2 linked regions of the Massilia litorea genome follow. The protein of the gene in region 1 interacts with the protein of each later gene in a pairwise test. Links are inferred from orthologs where the notes say so. Each region holds a gene or a part of one and is shown on either strand. Other genes may lie near its edges.

Region 1 (6,631 bases):
CGATCAGGAAGTCGCACATCATCGCCAGTTCGCAGCCGCCGCCCAGGGCGTAGCCGGCGACGACGCCGATCACCGGTTTGCGCACGTTCAGGATGTGTTCCCAGTTGCGGCCAATATAGTTACCTGGATAGGTATCGGCATACGTGTAATTGGCCATGGCCGCGATGTCGGCACCCGCCGCGAACACTTTTTCACTGCCGGTCAGGACGATGACATTCACCGACGGGTCGGCGTCGAACTTGTACAGAGCGTCGCCCAGCTCGTTCATCATGTTGTCGTTCAGCGCATTCATCGCCTTCGGGCGGTTCAGGCGAATCACGGCGACTTTGCCGTGGTTTTCGATCAGCAGGTCAGCGTATTCCATGGGACACCTCTATATAAGGGATTGATCAGTGCCGCGATTGTAGCGCCTCCACGGCCGGGAAAGGCAGGTATCATTGCGATTTAAGCAAGCCTGGAACGAGCCGATCATCGCAACGATACGCCATACCCTCTCCCGTCTCGGCGCGGACGGCCTGCTGCAGAGCGCCGACTTCCGCCGCCTCTGGCTGAGCAGTGCGCTGACCCAGTTCGGCTCCCAGATCACCCTGCTCGCCCTGCCGATCTGCGCGGTGCTCATGCTGCATGCGACGCCGAGCCAGATGGGCACCCTGGCGGCGCTCGAATCGCTGCCCTTCCTGCTGTTCGGATTGCCGTCCGGCGTCCTGCTCGACCGCCGCCGGCGTCTGCCGATCATGATGTGCAGCGACGTGATGGTCGCGACCGCGCTGGCGAGCGTGCCGCTGGCCTGGTGGCTCGATGCGCTGACGATCGGTTGGCTGTATGCGGTCGGCTTCGTGCTCGGCACCGGGCTGACCGTCGGCGGCAGTGCCGAGCAGGTCTTCCTCACCTTCGTCGTCGGGCGCGAGCGCCTGGTCGACGCCCACGCCCGCTTCGCCGGCACCGAATCGGCCGCGCGCCTGATCGGACCCGGCATGGCGGGCGCACTGGTGCAACTGCTGGGCGCGCCGATCGCCATCCTGTGCAATGTCGCCGGTTTTGTCATTTCGCTGGCCAACCTGCGCCGCATCGGGGCGCGCGAACCGGAGCCTGCACCATCGACTGCCCATCCCCTGCACGACATCCGGGAAGGCCTGGCCTTCGTGTGGCGCCATCCGGTTTTGCGTACCCTCGCCTGCACGGCGGGCGCCTGGCATTTCCTGTTCTATGGCTATCTGGCCCTGCACGTGCTGTTCGCCACCCGCGTACTGGGCATGGCGCCGGGTGTGATGGGGACGGCGCAGATGCTCGGCGGCGCCGGCATCCTGGCCGGCTCGATCCTCGTGAAACCCTTGTCGGCACGGTTCGGCACCGGGCGCGCAATCCTCGCCGGTTTATGTGTGTGCGCGCTGGGCTTCGTGCTGATGCCGGCGATTCCCACCGCCCTGCTGGGCAGCGCGGCAGCGACCGCCTTCGCCTACGGCAGCGTCGTGTTCCTGCTCGACTGCGGCGCGACCCTGTTCTTCGTACCCTACATCGCACTGCGCCAGCGCGTGACGCCGGATGCGGTACTCGGCCGGATGGTGGCGACCATGCGCTCGCTGACCGTGGCCAGCGCTCCACTGGGCGCGCTGGCGGCCGGGGCACTGGCCGAGCGTTTCAGCGTGCGTACCGGCCTGGCCTGCGTGGCTGCGGGTGCGCTCGTGCTGACGGTGGCGGCGCTGGCCGGCACCAGGCTACGCGATGTGAACGACTGAGGTGAACGACTGATCCTTACTTCGGCAACAGCACCCACACATTCCCGCGCTGCTTCATCCGCCCCGCATATTCGGCCGCATTGCCACCGAAGCCGAAGAAGAAATCGGCCCGCACCGCCCCGCGGATGGCGCCGCCGGTATCCTGCGCCATCATCAGGCGCTGGATCGGTGCGCCATCCACAGGATGCGTGGTGGAGAGGAACAGCGGCGCGCCCAGCGGCACCTGGCCCGGGTCGACCGCCACCGAACGCTCCGGCGTCAGCGGCACGCCGAGCGCGCCTTTCGGGCCGACGCTCGGGTCGGGCAGGCGCTCCTCGCGGAAGAAGATATAGCTCGGATTGACGTTCAGGAGTTCCTGGCGCCGCGCCGGGTGAGAAGCAATCCACTCTTTGATGCTCTGCGCCGAGACGCCGTCGGCCGGCAATTCTCCCTGTTCCACCAGCCAGCGCCCGATCACTTTATAGGGATGGCCGTTCTGGTCGGCGAAGGCGATGCGCACCGTTTCTCCGGTGTCGTCGAGGCGGACCCGGCCCGAACCTTGCACCTCGAGGAAGAAGGCCTCGACCGGGTCGTCGACCCAGACCAGTTCCTTGCCGTTCAAGGGCGCGCGCTCGATCTCGGCACGGGTGCTGTACGGGATCACGGTTTTACCCACCAGGCGGCCGCGCAGGCGCATGTTCTTCAGGCTCGGATAAGCGGACGCCAGGTCGACCGTGATCAGGTCGTCCGGCACACGGTACAGCGGGGTCTGGAAGGCGCCGCCGCGCTTGCGCGCGCCGCGCAGCATCGGCTCGTAATAGCCGGTGATCAGGCCGGTGTCGGCGCCGTCGGGCATGCGCATCTGGTTCGGCACGAAATACGTCTCGAAATAGCGGCGGATGGCGGCGTTATCGCGCGCATCGACGCCAGGCGCCGCCGTGCATGGCGCGCTCCACTGCGGCTTCTTCGCCAGCACGCGGCAGGAGGCGATGAACGCCGGCCAGGCCTGGCGCAGGTCGTCGCCCTGCCAGCCGGGCAGCGATTCGAAGGAGACCGGGGTCATCGGCGGCACGGGCGGCGGGGTCGGGGCCGGGACCGGAATCGCGACCGGGCCGACCGGCGGCGGCATCACGATGTCGGGCTGCTTCGATGGCGGCGGTGGGACCGGTTGCTGTTTCACCGGCGGCGGCGCAGTCGGCGGCGTGCCGCAGGCGGCCAAAAGAAGGGCGACGAGGGCGAGCGAAGTGGATAAACTGCGTGGTACTCTGCGGCGTATCGATTGCATAAGGACAGTCTATGTGGATCTTGATGTTGGAAGCGGGCGTGGCGTTCTTCCTGCTCGTGTTGATCGTCTGGTGGACGATGTTCCACGGCCGCCCCGAAACCCGCAAGCGGCCGCTACGCCAGGAGGACGAGCCGCCGCGCGCGCCGTAGAGCCTGGGCGCTTAATGCAGCATGCTCGGCAGCGTCAGCACGAATTCCGGAATCCTGACTTCGAAGCGGTGGCCGTCCTCGGCCACGCAGAAGTACTCGCCGTGCATCGAGCCCTGCGGCGTGCCCAAGGGCGTGCCGCTCGAGTATTCGAACTCTTCGCCCGGTTTCAGCAGCGGCTGGTGCCCGACCACGCCCAGACCCGACACTTCCTGGACCCGGTTGTTGGCATCGGTGATGACCCAGTGGCGCGAGATCAGCTGGGCCGGTACCTCGCCCGTATTGCGGATCGTGATCGTGTAGGAAAACAGATATTCGTCCTGATCCGGCTTGCTTTGCTCGGCCAGGTACTTGGTACGAACGGTAACGGTGAAATCGTAGGTAGCCACGGCTTCCTTCTTTCTTATTGGTGGAGACGCGGGTGCGCAAAAGCCCATGATACCCCGCCAGGCAAAACGGGGCAGCGCAGGTGGGTATAACAGCGCGGAATCGGCTCGGCGTAAAATAGCGGCTTCAACCAACCGCACTGCCACGCAGTGCCACCTTACTTATGACCACCTACCGCATCGCTCCCAGCATCCTGTCCGCCGATTTCGCCCGCCTGGGCGAGGAAGTCCGCAATGTCGTCGAGGCAGGCGCCGACATCATCCACTTCGACGTGATGGACAACCATTACGTGCCGAATCTCACCATCGGCCCGCTGGTCTGCCAGGCGATCCGCCCGCACGTGCAGGTGCCGATCGACGTCCACCTGATGGTGAAGCCGGTCGACCGCATCATCCCCGACTTCGCGAAAGCCGGCGCCAACATCATCACCTTCCACCCGGAAGCGTCCGAGCACATCGACCGCACGCTGCAGCTGATCCGCGACCACGGCTGCAAGGCCGGCCTGGTGTTCAACCCGGGCACGCCGATGCACTACCTCGAGCACGTGATGGACAAGATCGACATGATCCTGATCATGTCGGTCAACCCGGGCTTCGGCGGCCAGTCCTTCATCCCGGAAGCGCTGAAGAAGATCGCGATCGCGCGCCGCCTGATCGACGAATCGGGCCGCGACATCATGCTGGAAGTCGATGGCGGCATCAAGGCCGAGAACATCGCCGCGGCCGCCGCCGCCGGTGCCGACACGTTTGTTGCCGGCTCGGCCATCTTCGGCAAGCCCGACTACAAGGCCGTGATCGACGCCATGCGCGCCGAACTGGCAACAGTCGGGAAGTAAGCGTGCGTCCGGGCGCCGCGGCCATCCGGGCCGCCATCATCGATCTCGACGGCACGATGCTCGACACCGTGCCCGACTTTGAACTGGCCCTGAACGGCATGCGCGCCGAATTCAAGCTCGCGCCGATCGGGCAGGACATCATCAAGCCCATGGTCGGCAAGGGTTCCGAGAAGCTGATCCGCGACGTGCTGGCGCTCGACTACGATGCCGCCCGCATCGATGCTGTTTTTGACGAGGCGATGGCGTCTTACCAGCGCCATTACCTCGCGATCAACGGCGAGAGAAGCGTGCTCTACGAGGGCGTGCTCGAGGGCCTGGCGGCGCTGCGCGATCTCGGCCTGCGCCTGGCCTGCGTGACCAACAAGCCGATCGCGTTCGCCACGCCGCTGCTGGCGCAAAAGGGGCTCGCGCCCTTTTTCGAGCTGGTCTACGGCGGCGACTCGCTGCCGCGCAAAAAGCCCGATCCCCTGCCCCTGCTGCAGGTGTGCGCTGACTTCGACCTGGCGCCGTCAGCCGTGGTCGCGATCGGCGACTCCTCGAACGATGCCGAAGCGGCGCGCGCGGCACGTTGCTATGTGCTCACAGTGCCATATGGTTATAACCACGGAAGGCCTGTGCAAGACATCGATTCCGATGGTATAGTTAATTCGCTACTGGATGCCGCCGAGCTCGTTCGTGCGCACAACAGCACCGAAAACTAACTCATCTATACATGTTCTCCATTAAAAAACTCACCGTCAACCAGACCGGCGCCCTTGAGGCCTGGGTCTGGCGACGCTGGCAATCCTGGGCTAACTGAACCCGTCTTGATTGCTGCCGGCTGCACGTACGCCGGCAGGTTTTTTACCACCACCGCCGCCCATCCTCCCCTTCAAACGTGGCGGCCCGGAGAAGAACATGACCGAACTCGAATTCAAATCGCTGGCCAACCAGGGCTATAACCGCATTCCGCTGATCGCCGAAGCCTTCGCCGATCTGGAAACGCCGCTGACCCTGTACCTGAAACTGGCGCAGTCGCAGAACACCGGCAAGAACACCTTCCTGCTCGAATCGGTCGTCGGCGGCGAGCGCTTCGGCCGCTATTCCTTCATCGGCCTGCCGGCCAAGACCCTGTTGCGCAGCAGCGGCAATCTCACCGAGATCGTCACCAACGGCAGCGTCGTCGAAACCCACGAGGGCAACCCGCTCGACTTCATCGAAACCTATCAGTCGCGTTTCAAGGTCGCGCTGCGTCCGGGCATGCCGCGTTTCTGCGGCGGCCTGGCCGGCTACTTCGGCTACGACACGGTGCGCCACATCGAGCGCAAGCTGGCCGGCAAGGCCCCGGCCGACCCGCTCGGCCTGCCCGACATCCAGCTGATGGTGACCGAAGAGCTGGCCGTGATCGACAACCTGTCCGGCAAGCTGTATTTGATCGTCTACGCCGATACGGCGCAGGCGGAAGCCTTTGCCAAGGCGCGCCAGCGCCTGAAAGACCTGCGCGTGATGCTGCGCCGGAGCGTCGAGGCGCCCGTCACGACCGCTTCGGTGCGGACCGAAGCGGTGCGTGAATTCAGCAAGGAAGATTACTTGAAAGCGGTGGCGACGGCGCACGAATACGTGATGGCCGGCGACCTGATGCAGGTTCAAATTGGCCAGCGCATCCGCAAGCCGTATGTCGATTCGCCCTTGTCCCTGTACCGCTCGCTGCGTTCGCTGAACCCGAGCCCGTACATGTATTACTACAATTTCGGCGACATGCAGATTGTCGGCGCCTCGCCCGAGATTTTGGTGCGCAATGAAACCTCGGCCGCCGGCGAGCGCAAGGTCACGCTGCGCCCGATCGCCGGCACCCGTCCGCGCGGCGCGACGCCGGAACGCGATGCCGAACTGGCGGCCGAGCTGCTGGCCGACCCGAAGGAAATCGCCGAACACGTGATGCTGATCGACCTGGCGCGCAACGACATCGGCCGCATCGCCGACACCGGTACCGTGAAAGTCACGGACCGGATGGTCATCGAAAAATACTCGCACGTGCAGCACATCGTCTCGAACGTCGAAGGCGCCTTGAAGGAAGGCATGTCGAACCTGGACGTGCTGCGCGCGACCTTCCCCGCCGGTACGCTGACGGGCGCGCCGAAGGTGCGGGCGATGGAGATCATCGACGAACTCGAGCCGACCAAGCGCGGCATCTACGGCGGCGCGTGCGGTTATCTCTCCTTCGGCGGCGAGATGGACGTGGCGATCGCGATCCGCACCGGCGTGATCAAGGACGGCAATCTGT
Region 2 (6,589 bases), 2.1 Mb from region 1 along the record:
TCCCGTTCATCTATAAATCGTCCTTCGACAAGGCGAACCGTTCGTCGGGCACCTCGTTCCGCGGCCCCGGCCGCGAGAAGGGCCTGGAGATCCTCGCCGACGTCAAGAAGACCATCGGCGTGCCGGTGCTGACCGACGTCCACACCGAGGAAGAGATTCCGGAAGTGTCGAGCGTCGTCGACGTGCTGCAAACCCCGGCCTTCCTGTGCCGCCAGACCGATTTCATCAACGCCTGCGCCCGTTCGGGCCTGCCCGTGAACATCAAGAAGGGCCAGTTCCTGGCCCCGGGCGACATGAAGAACGTGATCGACAAGGCACGCAATGCGGCACGCGCGGCCGGCCTGAACGAAGACAACTTCATGGCCTGCGAACGCGGCGCCTCCTTCGGCTACAACAACCTGGTCTCCGACATGCGTTCGCTCGCCATCATGCGCGAATCGAACTGCCCGGTGGTGTTCGATGCGACCCACTCGGTGCAGCTGCCGGGCGGGCAGGGCACGTCCTCGGGCGGCCAGCGCGAACACATCCCGGTGCTGTCGCGCGCGGCAGTCGCAGCGGGCATCGCGGGCCTGTTCATGGAAACCCACCCGGACCCTGCGAATGCCCTGTCCGACGGCCCGAACGCGGTGCCGCTGGCCCGCATGAAGGAGCTGCTGACGACCCTGGTCGACATCGACCGCGTGGTCAAGCGAGCTGGCTTCCTCGAGAACAGCTTCAAGATCTGATGTAATTCATTTGCTACGAGTCGAGGCGCCTGATAGGCGCCTCGACTTTCATGTGCGAGACGATTTTCTTTTTTGGAGTGTAAAAACCATGAGTGCTATCGTTGATATTATCGGCCGCGAGATCATTGACTCGCGCGGCAATCCGACCGTCGAATGCGACGTCCTGCTCGAATCCGGCGTGATGGGCCGTGCGGCCGTGCCGTCGGGCGCGTCGACCGGTTCGCGCGAAGCGATCGAACTGCGCGACGGCGACCCGAAGCGTTATTTCGGCAAGGGCGTGCTGCAGGCCTGCGAGAACATCAACACCGAGATCAGCGAAGCCATCATGGGCCTGGACGCCAACGAACAGGCCTTCCTCGACCGCACCCTGATCGACCTGGACGGTACCGAGAACAAGAGCCGCCTGGGCGCCAACGCGATGCTGGCCGTGTCGATGGCCGTGGCCAAGGCCGCCGCTGAAGAAGCGGGCCTGCCGCTGTACCGCTACTTCGGCGGTTCGGGCGCGATGCAGATGCCGGTGCCGATGATGAACGTCATCAACGGCGGCGCACACGCCGACAATAACCTGGACATCCAGGAATTCATGATCATCCCGGTCGGCGCGCCAAGCTTCAAGGAAGCGATCCGCTACGGCGCGGAAGTCTTCCACACGCTCAAAAAAATCCTGCACGCGAAGGGCCTGTCGACCGCGGTCGGCGACGAAGGCGGTTTCGCGCCTTCGGTCTCGAGCCACGAAGAAGCGATCAAGCTGATCATGCAGGCGATCGAGCAGGCAGGCTATGAAGCCGGCACCCAGATCGCCATCGGCCTCGATTGCGCCGCCAGCGAGTTCTACAAGGACGGCAAGTACCACCTGGAAGGCGAAGGCCTGCAGCTGACCGCGACCGACTTCACCAACATGCTCGCCACCTGGTGCGACAAGTACCCGATCATCTCGATCGAGGACGCGATGCACGAAGGCGACTGGGAAGGCTGGGCCACGCTCACCGCTGCCCTGGGCAAGCGCGTGCAGCTGGTCGGCGACGACCTGTTCGTCACCAATACCAAGATCCTCAAAGAGGGCATCCAGAAGGGCATCGCCAACTCGATCCTCATCAAGATCAACCAGATCGGCACCCTGACCGAGACCTTCGCCGCCATCGAAATGGCCAAGCGCGCCGGCTACACGGCCGTCATCTCGCACCGTTCGGGCGAGACCGAGGACTCGACCATCGCCGATATCGCAGTCGGCCTGAACGCCCTGCAGATCAAGACCGGTTCGATGTCGCGTTCGGACCGCATGGCCAAGTACAACCAGCTGCTGCGTATCGAGGAAGACCTCGGCGACGTCGCCAGCTATCCTGGCCGTGACGCTTTCTATAATCTGAAGTAATCTGTCGTACTCCGCGGGCCGGCCATCGTGGCGCGGCCCGCGTTCCTGATCTGTCTCCATGCGCATCATTACGCTCGTTCTCGCCGCACTGCTCGTGCTGATCCAGTATCCCCTGTGGCTGGGGAAGGGCGGCATGCTGGCCGTCGCCGATATGACCGACCAGGTCACACTGGCGCAAATCCACACCGACAAGCTCAAGGCACGCAACGCCAAGCTCGAATCCGAAGTGCGCGACCTGCGCGAAGGCACCGGCGCCGTCGAGGAACGCGCGCGCCTGGAACTGGGCATGATCAAGCAGAACGAAATCTTCGTGCAGGTGCTGCGCAAGGACGAAAAGCCGACCGAATCGATGACCGTCCCGCCGCCACCGCCGGAGCCGAAGGCGGGCAAGGGCGGACACGATTCCGCCGCGACGCATTGAACCCATGAATACCGATCCTGCAGCGCAACTGGCGACGCTCGAGGCCTTGTCGGCCTTCCTGGCGGCCGCCTTCGAGAGCGGCGATCCGGCCGTCCTCCTCGACGCCTTCGCCGTCGCCGCGCGCGCCGAAGGCACGGCCCACCTTGCCGCTGCCGCCGGCATTCCCCAGGCCGATCTGCGCCATGCTTTCGCCAGCGGCGAAATGAGCATGTCCGTCACCCTGGCGATCATGAAGGTGATCGATTTGCATATGCCGGGCGCGGCGCACTGAAAATTTCGCGGCCGCTCCACTGTGCGTTGAACGCGTGGGCGGGAGACCCGCCCACCCTACGGGTCTCGTCATAGCACCCGTAGGGTGGGCGGCTCGGCCGCCCACGCGTTCAACCTCAGCGGGATCAGCCAGCGGCCCTGCACTGGTCCGATCAGCACCTTGTCGATTCAAGGCCGCAAAGCGCCCGGATTGGCCTAGAATGTTCGCTATCTCTTCACCAACGAGAAGGAAGCCCACCATGAGCCAGCAACACGCCGCAGGACCGTTCGACGTGACCGTCATCCCGCAGGGCCAGCCCGAGGTGCGCGACGGGGTCACGACCGGCCGCATGGCGATCGACAAGCACTACCATGGCGAACTCGAAGGGCAGGGCGTCGGCGAGATGCTGTCGGCGATGACGACCACCGAAGGCTCGGCCGGCTATGTCGCCATCGAGCGCGTGAGCGGCAAGCTGCAGGGACGCAGCGGCAGCTTCGTCGTCCAGCATACCGGCACGATGGCGCGCGGCGCGCAGGCGCTGTCGATCACGGTCGTGCCCGATTCCGGCACCGGCGAACTGGCCGGCATCGCCGGCACCATGCGCATCCGGATCGAGGAGCGCAAGCATTTCTACGAATTCGATTACGTCCTGCCGCAAGCCTGACACGCGTCAGGCGGACCCGTCCGGGCTGTCCGCTTCCACGAAGGCCTTGAGCCGTCCGAGCGCGCGCTCCCACTGGCGGCCGATGGCGTCCAGGCTACGCCGCGCCTCGTCGATACGCTCGGGGGCGAGCTGCCAGCGCCGCTCGCGTCCGCATTTCTGGTCGCGCACCAGGCCGGCCTCGGCCAGTACCTGAAGGTGCTTGGTCACGCCCTGGCGGGTGATGGCCGTACCGGCGCTGAGTTGGGCGATCGACAGCAAGCCGCCGGCACAGAGCAGGGAAACAAGCTGCAGCCGGGTCGGATCGCCCAGCGCCGCGAACACCTCGGCCAGGCCCTTTTGCTCCCTCTCAGCCGGCAACATGGCGCGCGATGTTGATCACCTGCGCATCCCAGCCCGCGCCGTTCATGCGGAAGGCCTCGTCGCGGCGTTGCGGCGGCAGCTTGTCGAAACCGGATTCGACGACGGTAAGCCGGGTGCCGTTCTCCGGACCGTCCTCCAGGGTGAAGCTCACCAGCGTCGGCTCTTCCTGCGTGTAGTCGGCCGCGGGATCGATCGCATACGGGTGCCAGTAAAACGACAGCAATTGCTCCGGCTCGACGCGCTCGACCCGGGCTTCGAAACGCAGGTGCTCATAGCCGGGGTGGGTGATGTACCCGCGCACCGGCCGGCCGGCCACGAAGGCCTCCTCTTCCAGCTTCACGCCGAACCAGCTGCCGAATTCGGCGGCGTCGGCGAGGGCGCGCCAGACGCGCGCGCGCGGCGCCTTGATCACAATGCTGCGTTCGATGCGGTCAGTGGGGCTGGTCGTGTCCATCACGGGTCTCCTGTTGATTTGGGTAGTAATGCAACCGGATGGTTGCATGATTTGATGCGGAGCGCAAGAACATGCGCATCGCATAAAACCTCGGGCGCTCTGTTGCAAGCGAGCAACTTCATGTAACAATTTCCTTTCAGAAACGATATTTGATCGACTTCTCCTTCCACCCCAAGGTATATTTATTTGCGTAAGACCAGTCCTACAGCGGTAATCAATGGCAAGTTTTTATAAGAAATCAAGAAAGAGACGACTGACCCATGAATCACTTTTTCAATAACATGCGTATCGGCACCCGGCTTACCCTTGCGTTCGCACTGATCCTGATACTCGCCACGATTGCCACCGCGTCCGCCCTGTTCGCAGCGCGTGCCGGCGCCCAGGCTACCGAAGAGATGATGGCCGTGCCGCTGACCAAGGAGCGCCTGGTCTCGAGCTGGAACACGATGACATATTCTGCGATCGCCCGCACTTCGCTGATCGCGCGCAGTACCGACACCACCCTGAGCACCGTGTTCGCCAAGACCATTGCCGACAGCGTGACCACCTCCACTGAACTGATCAAGCAGATCGAGCCGCTGCTGACTTCCGAGGAAGAAAAGGCGAAGCTGGCGACGGTCAAGTCGCTGCGCGCCAAATACCAGGCCTTGAAAGTGCAGGTGATGGACGCGAAGAAAGCGGGCGACGCCGCCGCCGCCGAGCGCCTGTACACGGAGGGCTTCGATCCTGCCGCCCAGGCCTATTCGGCCGCGCTGCAGGACCTGCTGGCCTTGCAGCGGCAGACGATCGACCGCATGACGGTCGCGATCCGCGCCGACTTCGAACACCGCGCGCGCCTGTCGCTGCTGCTCAACGGCCTGATGCTGGTACTCGGCGCCCTGGCCGCCGTGGCCATCACGCGCTCGATTACCCGTCCGCTGAAGGATGCCGTGCGGGTCGCCGAAGCCGTCGCCGGCGGCGACCTGAGCGGCGAGTTCGACAGCCGGCGCCGCGATGAAGTCGGCGACCTGATGGGCGCCCTGCACACGATGAACGACGGCCTGGCCAAGGTCGTGTCCGAAGTGCAGCACGGGACCCGCGCGATCGCCGGCGCCTCGACCGAGATCGCCAGCGGCAACCTCGACTTGTCCGCCCGCACCGAGCAGCAGGCGGGCGCGCTCGAGGAAACCGCGTCCTCGATGGAAGAACTGACCTCGACCGTGCGCCAGAACGCCGAGAGCGCCACGCAGGCGAACCGGCTGGCCCAGGATGCCTCGACCGTCGCCGTGCGCGGCGGCCAGATCGTCGGCCAGGTGGTCGACACGATGGGCGCGATCGATACCGCGTCGCGCAAGATCGTCGACATCATCGGCGTCATCGACGGCATCGCCTTCCAGACCAATATCCTGGCGCTGAATGCCGCCGTGGAGGCGGCGCGGGCCGGCGAGCAGGGCCGCGGCTTTGCCGTGGTCGCCAGCGAAGTGCGCAACCTGGCGCAGCGCTCGGCCACCGCCGCCAAGGAAATCAAGGGGCTGATCGGCGACTCAGTCGCCCAGGTCAACACCGGGACGTCGCTGGTGCAACAGGCCGGCGCCACCATCGGCGAGGTCGTGGCCAGCGTGGCCCGCGTGACCGCCATCATGGCCGAGATCACGGCCGCCAGCCGCGAGCAGAGCATCGGCATCGACCAGGTCAACGAAGCGATCCTGCAGATGGACCAGACCACCCAGCAGAACGCGGCCCTGGTCGAAGAAGCCGCCGCGGCGGCGGCCAGCATGCAGGACCAGTCGGCGCACCTGGAACAGCTGGTGTCGCACTTCCGCCTCGCGGCTCAGCCTGCGCAGCAGGGCGCACGGCACTCCGGCACCCAGCCGGCGCCGCGCGGGCGCCAGGCCCTGGCGCACGCCTCCGCCGCAACCGCCTGAGGCAGGGATGGGGGGCAGATTCGACCCCTCATGATTCGAAAATTGAAATATGCATGCCAATTTGCGATTCATTTCGTCAGAATCTGGCTTCAAACGAAGTGAGATTGTTTCGTGATACCGAGCGTGTAGTGCTTTTTTGTCAGCAAGCGCTGCTCTAGACTGGGCTATCCGCGATCCGTTCAGACCGTATCGCGGTATTCCGAGGGAGGGGATGTACGCAAGGCGCGCAGTCCTTCCCGAACGCCTATTCCGCTTCGTAAAGGAACAATCATGCGTCCCATCTCTTTCCTGTTTCCTGCAACCCTGTTCGTGCTGGCCTGTAGCGCTTCGGCCCGGACCATGCCCTATCCACAGCCCGACGCCGAGTCGGGACCGAGCGTGCAGGTGAGCGCCCCCGGTCCGGCCGCCTTCATCACGGAAGACAAGGCCAGCCAGATCA

Evidence for each region.
Region 2: the proteins of rpe (region 1) and eno interact in binary tests that used the Escherichia coli proteins (3 or more experiments, as listed by UniProt). The link is inferred for Massilia litorea from one-to-one orthologs.

What each region holds. Positions count from the first base shown.
Region 1 is NZ_CP062941.1:585,100-591,730, forward strand. Bases 2,536-5,532 are described here. They hold rpe (ribulose-phosphate 3-epimerase), read left to right. Parts: upstream 2,536-3,696; coding sequence 3,697-4,368; downstream 4,369-5,532. Other genes in these bases: mltA (murein transglycosylase A), read right to left, coding at 2,536-3,000; LPB04_RS02595 (hypothetical protein), read left to right, coding at 3,012-3,149; apaG (Co2+/Mg2+ efflux protein ApaG), read right to left, coding at 3,161-3,535; LPB04_RS02610 (phosphoglycolate phosphatase), read left to right, coding at 4,371-5,069; trpE (anthranilate synthase component I), read left to right, coding at 5,266-5,532. Also shown: LPB04_RS02580 (enoyl-CoA hydratase), read right to left, coding at 1-364; LPB04_RS02585 (MFS transporter), read left to right, coding at 438-1,736; more of mltA, read right to left, coding at 1,753-2,535; more of trpE, read left to right, coding at 5,533-6,631. UniProt on the Escherichia coli protein: Catalyzes the reversible epimerization of D-ribulose 5-phosphate to D-xylulose 5-phosphate.
Region 2 is NZ_CP062941.1:2,669,750-2,676,338, forward strand. Bases 1-2,955 are described here. They hold eno (phosphopyruvate hydratase), read left to right. Parts: upstream 1-813; coding sequence 814-2,097; downstream 2,098-2,955. Other genes in these bases: kdsA (3-deoxy-8-phosphooctulonate synthase), read left to right, coding at 1-725; ftsB (cell division protein FtsB), read left to right, coding at 2,156-2,518; LPB04_RS11895 (helix-turn-helix domain-containing protein), read left to right, coding at 2,523-2,789. Outside these bases: LPB04_RS11900 (DUF3224 domain-containing protein), read left to right, coding at 3,028-3,432; LPB04_RS11905 (ArsR/SmtB family transcription factor), read right to left, coding at 3,439-3,792; LPB04_RS11910 (SRPBCC family protein), read right to left, coding at 3,779-4,246; LPB04_RS11915 (methyl-accepting chemotaxis protein), read left to right, coding at 4,507-6,150; LPB04_RS11920 (hypothetical protein), read left to right, coding at 6,421-6,589. UniProt on the Escherichia coli protein: Catalyzes the reversible conversion of 2-phosphoglycerate (2-PG) into phosphoenolpyruvate (PEP). It is essential for the degradation of carbohydrates via glycolysis.